Regions from separate parts of the Neobacillus sp. SRL179 genome, predicted to be linked through region 2. Evidence: a T-box and tRNA genes for the amino acid it is inferred to sense, from the RefSeq annotation. Region 2 holds a T-box; the other holds one or more tRNA genes.
The links. The T-box of region 2 lies ahead of metG (methionine--tRNA ligase). A T-box ahead of a tRNA ligase gene usually reads a tRNA of that ligase, here a tRNA-Met.
Positions count from the first base shown of each region.

Region 1: it encodes a tRNA-Met, which carries the amino acid that the T-box ahead of metG (methionine--tRNA ligase) is inferred to sense. The anticodon was not compared.

Region 1 covers NZ_OZ481792.1:271,107-277,537, forward strand. The annotation lists rRNA gene AC4E8C_RS01495 (16S ribosomal RNA) at 1-1,110, shown strand, start outside; rRNA gene AC4E8C_RS01500 (23S ribosomal RNA) at 1,296-4,232, shown strand; rRNA gene rrf (5S ribosomal RNA) at 4,311-4,427, shown strand; tRNA gene AC4E8C_RS01510 (tRNA-Met) at 4,464-4,537, shown strand; tRNA gene AC4E8C_RS01515 (tRNA-Asp) at 4,541-4,617, shown strand; gene AC4E8C_RS01520 (hypothetical protein) at 4,797-4,964, shown strand; gene tsaE (tRNA (adenosine(37)-N6)-threonylcarbamoyltransferase complex ATPase subunit type 1 TsaE) at 5,222-5,677, shown strand; gene tsaB (tRNA (adenosine(37)-N6)-threonylcarbamoyltransferase complex dimerization subunit type 1 TsaB) at 5,674-6,378, shown strand; gene rimI (ribosomal protein S18-alanine N-acetyltransferase) at 6,394-6,431, shown strand, end outside.
Region 2 covers NZ_OZ481792.1:2,174,081-2,180,511, forward strand. The annotation lists gene AC4E8C_RS10775 (GNAT family N-acetyltransferase) at 1-313, shown strand, start outside; gene AC4E8C_RS10780 (ABC transporter permease subunit) at 471-1,343, shown strand; gene AC4E8C_RS10785 (DUF4352 domain-containing protein) at 1,340-2,947, shown strand; gene AC4E8C_RS10790 (hypothetical protein) at 3,117-3,593, shown strand; T-box leader at 3,685-3,957, shown strand; gene metG (methionine--tRNA ligase) at 4,018-5,652, shown strand; gene AC4E8C_RS10800 (DUF4317 domain-containing protein) at 5,741-6,431, shown strand, end outside.

The sequences.
Region 1 (6,431 bases), 1.9 Mb from region 2:
TCTGTTGTTAGGGAAGAACAAGTACCGGAGTAACTGCCGGTACCTTGACGGTACCTAACCAGAAAGCCACGGCTAACTACGTGCCAGCAGCCGCGGTAATACGTAGGTGGCAAGCGTTGTCCGGAATTATTGGGCGTAAAGCGCGCGCAGGCGGTCCTTTAAGTCTGATGTGAAAGCCCACGGCTCAACCGTGGAGGGTCATTGGAAACTGGGGGACTTGAGTGCAGAAGAGGAAAGCGGAATTCCACGTGTAGCGGTGAAATGCGTAGAGATGTGGAGGAACACCAGTGGCGAAGGCGGCTTTCTGGTCTGTAACTGACGCTGAGGCGCGAAAGCGTGGGGAGCAAACAGGATTAGATACCCTGGTAGTCCACGCCGTAAACGATGAGTGCTAAGTGTTAGGGGGTTTCCGCCCCTTAGTGCTGCAGCTAACGCATTAAGCACTCCGCCTGGGGAGTACGGCCGCAAGGCTGAAACTCAAAGGAATTGACGGGGGCCCGCACAAGCGGTGGAGCATGTGGTTTAATTCGAAGCAACGCGAAGAACCTTACCAGGTCTTGACATCCTCTGACACTCCTAGAGATAGGAATTTCCCCTTCGGGGGACAGAGTGACAGGTGGTGCATGGTTGTCGTCAGCTCGTGTCGTGAGATGTTGGGTTAAGTCCCGCAACGAGCGCAACCCTTGTTCTTAGTTGCCAGCATTCAGTTGGGCACTCTAAGGAGACTGCCGGTGACAAACCGGAGGAAGGTGGGGATGACGTCAAATCATCATGCCCCTTATGACCTGGGCTACACACGTGCTACAATGGATGGTACAAAGGGCAGCAAAGCCGCGAGGCCTAGCCAATCCCATAAAACCATTCTCAGTTCGGATTGTAGGCTGCAACTCGCCTACATGAAGCCGGAATCGCTAGTAATCGCGGATCAGCATGCCGCGGTGAATACGTTCCCGGGCCTTGTACACACCGCCCGTCACACCACGAGAGTTTGTAACACCCGAAGTCGGTGGGGTAACCGTAAGGAGCCAGCCGCCTAAGGTGGGACAGATGATTGGGGTGAAGTCGTAACAAGGTAGCCGTATCGGAAGGTGCGGCTGGATCACCTCCTTTCTAAGGAATATGCAGTCCTTGTGGACTGATAAAAGTTGACCGCTTTTTGTTTGTTTAGTTTTGAGAGTGCAATCTCTCAAAGTTTGTTCCTTGAAAACTAGATAATCGTAAGAAGAAGCAAGAAAACATCGAGTAATCGCCATTTTAGTTTTCTCTCTTAAGTAATTAAGAGAAATAACCTTTTAGGTTAAGTTAGAAAGGGCGCACGGTGAATGCCTTGGCACTAGGAGCCGATGAAGGACGGGACTAACACCGATATGCTTCGGGGAGCTGTAAGTAAGCTTTGATCCGGAGATTTCCGAATGGGGGAACCCACTGCTCGTAATGGAGCAGTATCTTTACCTGAATACATAGGGTATTGATGGCATACCCGGGGAACTGAAACATCTAAGTACCCGGAGGAAGAGAAAGCAAACGCGATTCCCTGAGTAGCGGCGAGCGAAACGGGACATAGCCCAAACCAAGAGGCTTGCCTCTTGGGGTTGTAGGACACTCAACATGGAGTTACAAAGGAACGGGGTAAATGAAGCGATCTGGAAAGGTCCGTCATAGAAGGTAAAAACCCTGTAGTTGAAACTTCGTTCCCTCCTGAGTGGATCCTGAGTACGGCCGGACACGAGAAATCCGGTCGGAAGCAGGGAGGACCATCTCCCAAGGCTAAATACTCCCTAGTGACCGATAGTGAACCAGTACCGTGAGGGAAAGGTGAAAAGCACCCCGGAAGGGGAGTGAAATAGTTCCTGAAACCGTGTGCCTACAAGTAGTCAGAGCCCGTTCATGGGTGATGGCGTGCCTTTTGTAGAATGAACCGGCGAGTTACGATCCCATGCAAGGTTAAGTTGAAAAGACGGAGCCGCAGCGAAAGCGAGTCTGAATAGGGCGAATGAGTATGTGGTCGTAGACCCGAAACCAGGTGATCTACCCATGTCCAGGGTGAAGTCCAGGTAACACTGGATGGAGGCCCGAACCCACGCACGTTGAAAAGTGCGGGGATGAGGTGTGGGTAGCGGAGAAATTCCAATCGAACTTGGAGATAGCTGGTTCTCTCCGAAATAGCTTTAGGGCTAGCCTCACGTAGTAAGAGTCTTGGAGGTAGAGCACTGTTTGGACTAGGGGCCCTCATCGGGTTACCGAATTCAGACAAACTCCGAATGCCAAAGACTTATCCGTGGGAGTCAGACTGCGAGTGATAAGATCCGTAGTCAAAAGGGAAACAGCCCAGACCACCAGCTAAGGTCCCAAAGTATACGTTAAGTGGAAAAGGATGTGGAGTTGCTTAGACAACCAGGATGTTGGCTTAGAAGCAGCCACCATTTAAAGAGTGCGTAATAGCTCACTGGTCGAGTGACTCTGCGCCGAAAATGTACCGGGGCTAAACGTATCACCGAAGCTGTGGATTGACACCATCAGGTGTCAGTGGTAGGAGAGCGTTCTAAGGGCGTTGAAGCTAGACCGTAAGGACTGGTGGAGCGCTTAGAAGTGAGAATGCCGGTATGAGTAGCGAAAGATGAGTGAGAATCTCATCCACCGAATGCCTAAGGTTTCCTGAGGAAGGCTCGTCCGCTCAGGGTTAGTCGGGACCTAAGCCGAGGCCGAAAGGCGTAGGCGATGGACAACAGGTTGATATTCCTGTACCACCTCTTTATCGTTTGAGTGATGGGGGGACGCAGGAGGATAGGGTAAGCGCGCTGTTGGATATGCGCGTCTAAGCAGTTAGGCTGGTGAATAGGAAAATCCGTTCACCGTGAAGGCTGAGCTGTGACAGCGAGGGAAATTTAGTACCGAAGTTCCTGATTCCACACTGCCAAGAAAAGCCTCTAGCGAGATAAAAGGTGCCCGTACCGCAAACCGACACAGGTAGGCGAGGAGAGAATCCTAAGGTGAGCGAGAGAACTCTCGTTAAGGAACTCGGCAAAATGACCCCGTAACTTCGGGAGAAGGGGTGCTCTTTGAGGTTCATAGCCTCGAAGAGCCGCAGTGAATAGGCCCAGGCGACTGTTTAGCAAAAACACAGGTCTCTGCGAAGCCGCAAGGCGAAGTATAGGGGCTGACGCCTGCCCGGTGCTGGAAGGTTAAGAGGAGGGGTTAGCGCAAGCGAAGCTCTGAATCGAAGCCCCAGTAAACGGCGGCCGTAACTATAACGGTCCTAAGGTAGCGAAATTCCTTGTCGGGTAAGTTCCGACCCGCACGAAAGGCGTAACGATCTGGGCACTGTCTCAACGAGAGACTCGGTGAAATTATAGTACCTGTGAAGATGCAGGTTACCCGCGACAGGACGGAAAGACCCCGTGGAGCTTTACTGTAGCCTGATATTGAATTTTGGTACAGCTTGTACAGGATAGGTAGGAGCCTGAGAAGCCGGAGCGCTAGCTTCGGTGGAGGCGTCGGTGGGATACTACCCTGGCTGTATTGAAATTCTAACCCGCACCCCTTATCGGGGTGGGAGACAGTGTCAGGTGGGCAGTTTGACTGGGGCGGTCGCCTCCTAAAGAGTAACGGAGGCGCCCAAAGGTTCCCTCAGAATGGTTGGAAATCATTCGTAGAGTGTAAAGGCACAAGGGAGCTTGACTGCGAGACCTACAAGTCGAGCAGGGACGAAAGTCGGGCTTAGTGATCCGGTGGTTCCGCATGGAAGGGCCATCGCTCAACGGATAAAAGCTACCCCGGGGATAACAGGCTTATCTCCCCCAAGAGTCCACATCGACGGGGAGGTTTGGCACCTCGATGTCGGCTCATCGCATCCTGGGGCTGTAGTCGGTCCCAAGGGTTGGGCTGTTCGCCCATTAAAGCGGTACGCGAGCTGGGTTCAGAACGTCGTGAGACAGTTCGGTCCCTATCCGTCGTGGGCGCAGGAAATTTGAGAGGAGCTGTCCTTAGTACGAGAGGACCGGGATGGACGCACCGCTGGTGTACCAGTTGTCTTGCCAAAGGCATCGCTGGGTAGCTATGTGCGGACGGGATAAGTGCTGAAAGCATCTAAGCATGAAGCCCCCCTCAAGATGAGATTTCCCATAGCGTCAAGCTAGTAAGAACCCTGAAAGATGATCAGGTTGATAGGTCAGAGGTGGAAGCGTGGCGACATGTGGAGCTGACTGATACTAATCGTTCGAGGACTTAACCATTTATATTAGATGAACTCATGTTTTACAAACTTCTTCTGCATTATCTAGTTTTGAGGGAATGAACCTCTAATTAAATAGTCTGGTAATTAAGGCGAGAAGGTCACACCCGTTCCCATACCGAACACGGAAGTTAAGCTTCTCAGCGCCGATGGTAGTTGGGACACGCGTCCCTGTGAGAGTAGGACGTTGCCAGGCTGTTTATTTTATAAACAACTTTTATACTTTTATTGTCGCGGGGTGGAGCAGTCTGGTAGCTCGTCGGGCTCATAACCCGAAGGTCGCAGGTTCAAATCCTGCCCCCGCAATTTGGTCTGGTAGTTCAGTTGGTTAGAATGCCTGCCTGTCACGCAGGAGGTCGCGGGTTCGAGTCCCGTCCAGACCGCCATTTATAGTTTTTTAAAACTAGTCGAAACAGAGTTTCGTCTTTTTTTTTGCCTTTAAAAGTTGGCTTGCTTTTTGAAGTATGCAAAACTCGAATATAAACCAGATTGTTATCTGCGCTGATTGAAAGAGGTTATCCGCCGATTGGTGGGGATTATCCGCCGATTGGGAGTTATTCGCTGATTGAGAGAGGTTATCCGCCGATTGGAGGAGGTTATCCACCGATTGGTGGGGATTATCCACCGATTGGGGAGTTATTCGCTGATTGGGAGAGGCTATCCGCCGATTGGGAGAGGTTATCCACCGATTGGAGGAGATTATCCGCCGATTGGGGAGTTATTCGCTGATTGAGAGAGGTTATCCGCCGATTGGGAGAGGCTATCCACCGATTGGTGGAGGTTATCCGCCGATTGAAGTGCGAACTCCACTTTTTTCCTTGATTGACGCACGTTTCACGGCTACTATATGAGCCTTTTTTTGCTCAATTATAAGAAATCATGTAAACTACATAGGGTATAGGCATCCTTAGGAAAGATCCTAAGGTTTTTTTTTGGCCAAAATAAGGTAAAATGAAGATAGATTGTTATGTGAAAGTAAAAGGTGATGGCATGGAACAATTTGAACTGAATACGACGAATTCTGAAGAGACGACCGAGTTTGCCATTAAGTTGGCCGGCTATTTACAACCTGGTGATGTCATTGCCCTTGAGGGTGATCTAGGCGCTGGTAAAACAACTTTTACAAAAGGGTTAGCTAAGGGTCTTGAAATAAAGAAAACAGTTAACAGTCCGACATTTACCATTATTAAAGAATATAGAGGCAGGCTGCCCTTGTACCATATGGATGTATATCGGGTAACCGATGCTTGTGAAGACCTTGGTTTTCATGAATACTTTGAAGGGGATGGTGTTACAGTAGTGGAATGGGCTCATTTAATTGATGAGCAGCTGCCAGCAGAATTGTTAACCATTAACCTCTATCATGAAGGTCCTGATCAGCGGAAAATCGTTGTAGTACCAAAAGGAAAACGATATGAGCAATTATGTAAGGAGATTTTTGAATGACAATATTAGCGATTGATACTTCTAACTATACCTTAGGGGTAGCGCTTTTAGAAGAGAATCAGGTCCTTGGGGAATATATGACAAATTTAAAAAAGAATCACTCTGTTCGCATTATGCCGGCTATTGAGACCTTAATGAAGGATTGTGGAAGGGTGCCTGCAGATTTAACGAAGATTGTGGTGGCAAAGGGACCTGGTTCCTATACAGGAGTTAGAATTGGGGTAACCATTGCCAAGACATTAGCATGGACGTTAAATATTCCGTTAGTTGGTATTTCAAGCCTGGAAATTTTGGCGGCGGGAGTGGGACGATACTTTGAGGGTTTTGTGTCACCGTTATTTGATGCAAGAAGAGGACAAGTTTATACGGCCCTCTATCAGTATCAACACGGAGAACTTCAAGCGGCAGTACCGGATCAATTGGTTATGCTAGCCGATTGGGCAGCAAAGTTAAATGAACTAGACAAACCTGTTTTGTTTATTGGAAATGACTTGCCCATCCACAAAGCTGCTATTGAAGAAGTGTTAGGCGAAAAAGCGATTTTTGCGAGCATAACAGAACATAATCCACGCCCAGCAGAGCTTGCCTTGCTTGGGATGAACCAACCTGGGGAAGACATACATTCCTTTGTTCCCAATTATATTCGTTTGGCGGAAGCTGAAGCGAAGTGGTTAGAGGCAAAAGGGAAAATTTTAAAATGATAAGGATAGAGATAAATGGTAGATTCTTTTGTTTTTCGTTATATGAGGGAAGA
Region 2 (6,431 bases):
AAATGAAGAGTCCACTATTTTTGTAGCCTTGGATGGAGAAAAAGGGGCTGGTTTTGTGCAGTTATATCCAACCTTTTCATCTGTCGGTTTGCAAAAAGCATACATACTTAATGATTTATACGTGGATGCGGCCTATCGAAAAAAAGGCGTTGCCAAAGCATTAATGGAGGAAGTATTTAAGTTTTGTGAAATCAGCCAAGCTAGGTATGTCACTTTGGAAACAGCACCTGACAATCATAAGGCAAAAGCTTTATATGAGTATATGGGCATGCAAGTATCTAACCATTATGAAAATTATATTAAATATTTTTAAAGTGAAAAAGGCGAAGGGAAAAAAACCTTCGCCTTCTTTGATGATGAAACTATTATTTTTCTTTTTTATAAAAAATTGTAAACAAAATCGATTAAAAAGCGTCTAATTTATTTAGGGGGGTCTAACCCTTGAGACTAAAATAAAATCGAGGTGAAAAATGAAAAAGGTAGTAGAATTTCCCTTTAGAATCTTCCTGATGATATCGGGAATCATTTTTGTTTTTGGTATCCCCTCCTTGATAGGAATAAGGAAGACACTCACCTTAAACGTAAATTCGTTTTGGATCTATGTAAAAAACAGCTTTCAAAAATTAACCGAGATCAATGATCAGCAACACCTTTTAATGGTATTTGACCAGCTAAATTGGTTAGAAAGTTATCGATATTCTATGACCATTATATTTATCTCAGTTTTGGTTGTGATTTCGACCGGAATTATTGCATCCATTATGGTCCAAATGGCGCCGAAGAAAATGGGCAGAATTGTAAAGAAAGTCCTCCAATTTTTTGAAGGTGTGCCAGACTTACTAATAATTTTTATGTTTCAGTTTTTCGTCATAACCCTCTATCAAACTACAGGGCTCAAGTTCTTACAGTTATATGGGAATTTTGGGCATAAACCTTATTTTGTGCCCATCGTCACAGTTTCCTTTCTACCAGCGCTGTTTCTAATGCAGTTTCTACTTAAACAGTCGGAAGAGGAGGAGTTAAAGGATTATGTCCAGTTTGGCATAGCAAAAGGGATAAGTCGGTACAAAATATTAATGGTTCATAAGCTCCGTAACTTAATACCGCTATTAATAATTCAACTTAGAACATGCATTTGGATTATTTTATCTAATCTTTATCTTTTAGAGTTCATGTTTAACATCCCTGGATTTACGAAAGTCTTTCAGATCACCATGGGGCGTGGGGAATTCTTGGCACTTGTTATCTGTCTTTTGCTGTTTACATTTCCGCTATTAATCATCGAAGCGTTGAGTTTCTTCACTTATAAGTTCTATGAAGGGAAGGAGGGCAGTAGTTTATGAGAAAGTATAGAAAAACAGTAATTGGCGCTCTCATCCTACTCCTTCTTTTTTTAGCAAGTTACCTATATCCCTTATACGCGCCACTTGATTTTAATAAGGAAATTCTTGTTTCAGATGAAAAAGGGAATATTATTGGGAGAGCGCCGTTTCCACCATCTTCGGAACATCTTTTAGGAACGGATCGTAACGGTCAGGATATGCATCTGTTATTGTTGTATGGTGCAAAATTCACCCTCGTTACAGCCCTTGTGGTATCTTTACTTAGGGTTTTATTCGGTGGAATTATGGGCGTTTTCTTGTCTCTATATACCCCCTTTATGAAAAAATATTTTAAAGACTTTTTCATTATTTTCAGGTATATACCATCCGTTTTTTTAGGAATTGTGTTAATGATGCCATCCATGGGTTTTTTTGATCACCCAAGTAATTCTGTTGTTGCTTATCAGTTGTTAATTTTAGTTATTTTAGGTTTTCCTTCTGTGGCAATCTTTGTATCCGAGATTACCGATGAATTAATGAAAACATCCTTTGTGAAAAGTTCGTCATTGATGGGTGCTAGTAAGTTACATATTATTCGAACACATTTAATGCCCTATTTTCGTTCATACGGCGTCTTATTTACTTTCCAGCAGTTATTAAGCAGCTTGCAGGTTACTATGCATCTCGGTATTTTTGGTTTTTATTTAGGAGGACTAACAAAGGGTGGAGTATTTGGATATGATGAACCGCCAAAGGATGCTTCTTTATCCAATGAATGGGCCGGCTTAATTGGGCAAAATTTAAATGACTTTATCCAAGCACCCTGGACCATATTCGGACCAATTTTGGGATTTCTAGTCGTTATCTTGATTGTAAATGGGATGAAAAAAGAAGTAGAAGAAAATATGTATGGTTTCGTTACGAGTAAAAAGAATCGAAAGAAAAAGGCGGCTAATGAGTCTTCATCCGAGGATGTCGTGAGAAGTGGTTTTGAACTTGTGGGTAAGAATCCAATTCAACATGGGGCAGTATACGTGGTGGAGAAAGGAACGAAGAAAAGGTTACTTGGAAAGAAAAGCTGGACATGGGGATGGGGTGTAGCGGTCATCCTCATAGCTGGGATGTTTGTTGCTCATGAAAAAGTAGAAACAAAGATCGGTAAGGAAACGAAACCTGAGAACCCCAGCAAAGAGGTTGCGACCAATTTGCCAGCGGTAGATGAATCAACACAAGGTGAAAGGAAAAAAACTTATAAGATTGGGGAAGAAATTCCATTAACGTATTCATCCGTAATGGTCACAAAAGTAGAAAAATCAAACGGTGATGCAAAAGAAAAACCAAAAGGTGGAAATGAATTTATTATTGTAACTGTTGAAATTAAGAATACAGGGCCAGAGAATGTACGATACGCTCCGCATTACTTCGAAATAATTAACAAGGAAGGCGAAGCGTTTGAACAGCCCTTGCTTATGATTGATATCCAAACAACCTTAGGGTCTGGGGAGTTAGCGGCAGGAGAAAAGATATCGGGGACACTTGCCTTTGAGCAGCCAATTAATGAGTCCCTAAAGCTGCGGTATACCCCATACATGGAAATGAATCAAACGTTGATAGACTTACAATGACAGTAAGCTTGCTAGACTGAAGAAAATGAAATCCTAAAAACAAAAAACCTAAAAGCACATCAAAAATGATGCGCTTTTTTGCATGCAGAAACTAAATACTGGGATTTTTTGATAATAGTTGGATACTATAAAAAACAGACTAGAAAAAGTTGGTTGAGGTGTAATTGTTATAATGAAAAAACGTCACTTACTATTTAATCTTTCTATCATCATTATTCCATGGTTATCGTTGTTATTTCTAGGAAAACGTAATTTAAAACGCTTTTCGAATGCGGGTGTTTTTATTGTCTTTTTTGAAATTTTAAATCATTTGTATGGACACAAGCGGAAGTGGTGGAAGTTTTACGATAAACGGAAATCCTTTTTAAAGGATGAACTACCATTTAGCATCGGTCCTTATATGCCTATGTCCTTATGGGTACTTAAACTATCATATGGAAACTTTAAGAAATTTGTATTACTAAATGCAATTTTTGATGGACTTTTTGCATTTATTTTTATAGACGTTCTTAAAAGGTTAAAAATCATCCGTCTTAATCGGTTAAATCATTTCCAATTTTTTATATACTTGCACTATAAGGCGTATTTATTATATGGAGTACAATATTTGATTGAGAGAGTAAGAAGGTTTAATTTTTACTATTAGGCGTCTCTGCTATTAGAGATGCTTTATTTGTAAAAAATATTTTCATATTGACTTTACGGGAATTATTGAATAAACTATTTTTAATTATCAAATAAAGGCAATGAAGAGAAAAAGTAAAATGATGTTGTTTTTCCACAGAGAGCTTCAGGTGCTGAAAAGAAGCAAAAACACTTATTTGAACAATGGTCTCTGAGCTTCGTACTGAACATACATTTTAGTATTAGTAGGATACGACGAGTTTTGGCACTCGTTACCAATGTCACAGTATAAGAGTAGTATTTTACTCCGTACTTGCTAAGGCAAATGGTGTGAACCATTTGTGAAATAAGGTGGTATCACGTGGAATTCAAACCTCGTCCTTAACTATTACAGTTGAGGACGAGGTTTTTTTGTTTTTAAAAAATTAAATTCTGGAGGTTTTACCATGAGTATTTTTATTGGTGGTGCTTGGGCATATGCGAATGGTTCCTTGCATCTAGGTCATATTTCGAGTTTACTGCCTGGGGACATTCTAGCTAGATATTACCGTTTAAAGGGTGAAGAAGTTTTATATGTATCAGGAAGTGATTGTAATGGAACACCTATTACCATTAGAGCAAGACAAGAAGGGGTTTCACCTAAAGAAATTGCCGATCGTTATCATCAAGAATTTGCCGAATGTTTTTCAAAACTAGGATTCTCTTACGATACCTATACAAGGACTGATACCCTCCACCATCATAAAATCGTTCAAGAGATCTTTTTGGAATTACTTAAAAAGGGTCTTATATTTAAAAAGGAAATAGAACAAACATTTTGTGAATATGATCAGCAATTTTTACCTGATCGATATGTTGAAGGAATTTGTCCTCACTGTGGTGCAAATGCACGAGGTGATCAATGTGATGCCTGTTCTAGCGTGTTAGAACCACTTGATTTACTTGATAGAAAATGTAAGATCTGCGGAAATTCACCCACAACTAGAACAACAGAGCATTTTTACTTTTCGTTAAGTTCATTACAAGAAAGGTTGGAAAACTATACACAAGAAGCTGAAAACAAACACCTTTGGCGCGATAATGCTATTTCTTTGACCAAAAGATATTTAAGGGAAGGCTTGCAAGATCGCGCAGTTTCAAGGGATTTGCCAATTGGAGTGAGTGTTCCAGTAGCAGGTTATGAAGAGAAAAAAATCTACGTTTGGATAGAAGCAGTTTCTGGATATTACACAGCTAGCAAGCTATGGGCACAGGAAAACAATCAAGATGACTCATCTTTTTGGCATGGAACGACGACGTCCTATTACGTCCACGGGAAGGATAATATCCCGTTCCATTCGATTATTTGGGCAGGGATCTTGGCTGGTTTAGGGAAAGAACCATTACCCACACATATTGTTTCAAATGAGTATTTGACATTGGAAAAGAAGAAATTGTCCACAAGTAAAAATTGGGCCGTATGGGTTCCTGACATCTTGGAAAGATACGAGCCTGATTCGATTCGCTACTTTTTAACCATTAACGCACCAGAAAGTCGGGATGCCGATTTTTCTTGGAAGGAATTTATTTATAGTCATAATAGTGAGTTACTGGGGGCGTATGGAAATTTCGTCAATCGGACGTTGAAATTTATTGAGAAGTCATTGGATGGGTTGATTCCTGATCAAGTCATAACGCCTGCTATTCAAGATAAAGTTCAGCAATTATACGGTGAAGTGGGTAGTTGTATTGAAAATTCTTCCTTCAAGCAAGGACTAGAGAAGGTATTTGAGGTGGTGAGATTCTCGAACAAATATTTTGATGAGCAGCAACCTTGGAAGCAGATTAAGGATGATCAAGAGTCTTGCCTGCAAACTTTAGCAAATTGCGTCTACTTAATTGCTAATTTAGCACACATTTTAACCCCGTTCCTTCCTTTTTCCAGTAGTAACGTGAAGAACATGTTATCTATAACAGTAAAAGAATGGAGACCCTTTCTGGTTGAACAACAGCATTTATCAAACGTAGAACCATTGTTTGAACGATTAAATCCAGCAAGAATCGAAGAGGAATTGGAAAAATTAAAAACACAATCTTTATAAAAATTATACCCCTTATAAAAGTTTATCAAAATCAAGTATTACTATTTCCATGTCTGAACAGTATAATCAGAAATGGGAGATGAGACAAATGAATAAAAAAGATATTGCTAATATCCGCAAACAATTTAAATTAAATAACGAACATCTTATGAATATTCGAGAAATCTTCAATGTGTATGTTCAGAAAGAATCAGGCGAGATTTACCATCATGTCAGCCAGCCGTTTCAAATGCTAGAACAAGAAGCTCAAGAAATGTTTTTGGCCAACTTTAAAAAGGTTTTAACAGGGAATCTGGATGCGAAATTATTTGAACTTAAATTCATTCGGGATGTTGAAGACAGCACCCAGATGATTCTCTATGATGGACTAAGGGCAGATACAACGGACGATTGGAAAGAATATATGCTTGAAATCGTTGCGAAAATGTTTGCTAATACCGTTTATGAATTTGATACAATGGTAACGTTTATTCGAGGTGAATATCGAAAAGCGGCTCGAAAGCGGGATGCGGAATCCGAAGAGGGCGGGGATGATGAAGTTTATTCCAACCAGTTTATTCTTTGCAGCCTCAGTAAAACGGATCAACCGAAAAAGGCCTTGACCTTTGATTACATAGAGAAAGAATTCAAGTCGTATAACGTCTTTGATCCGATTATTAATTTAGATTCACCTTTATCAGGCTTTATGTTCCCAGCCTTTAATGACAATGCCGCAGACGTGAACCATATTCTCTATTGTGCAGGGAAAGCGAATCAACCAGACTTCCGATTTATTGAGG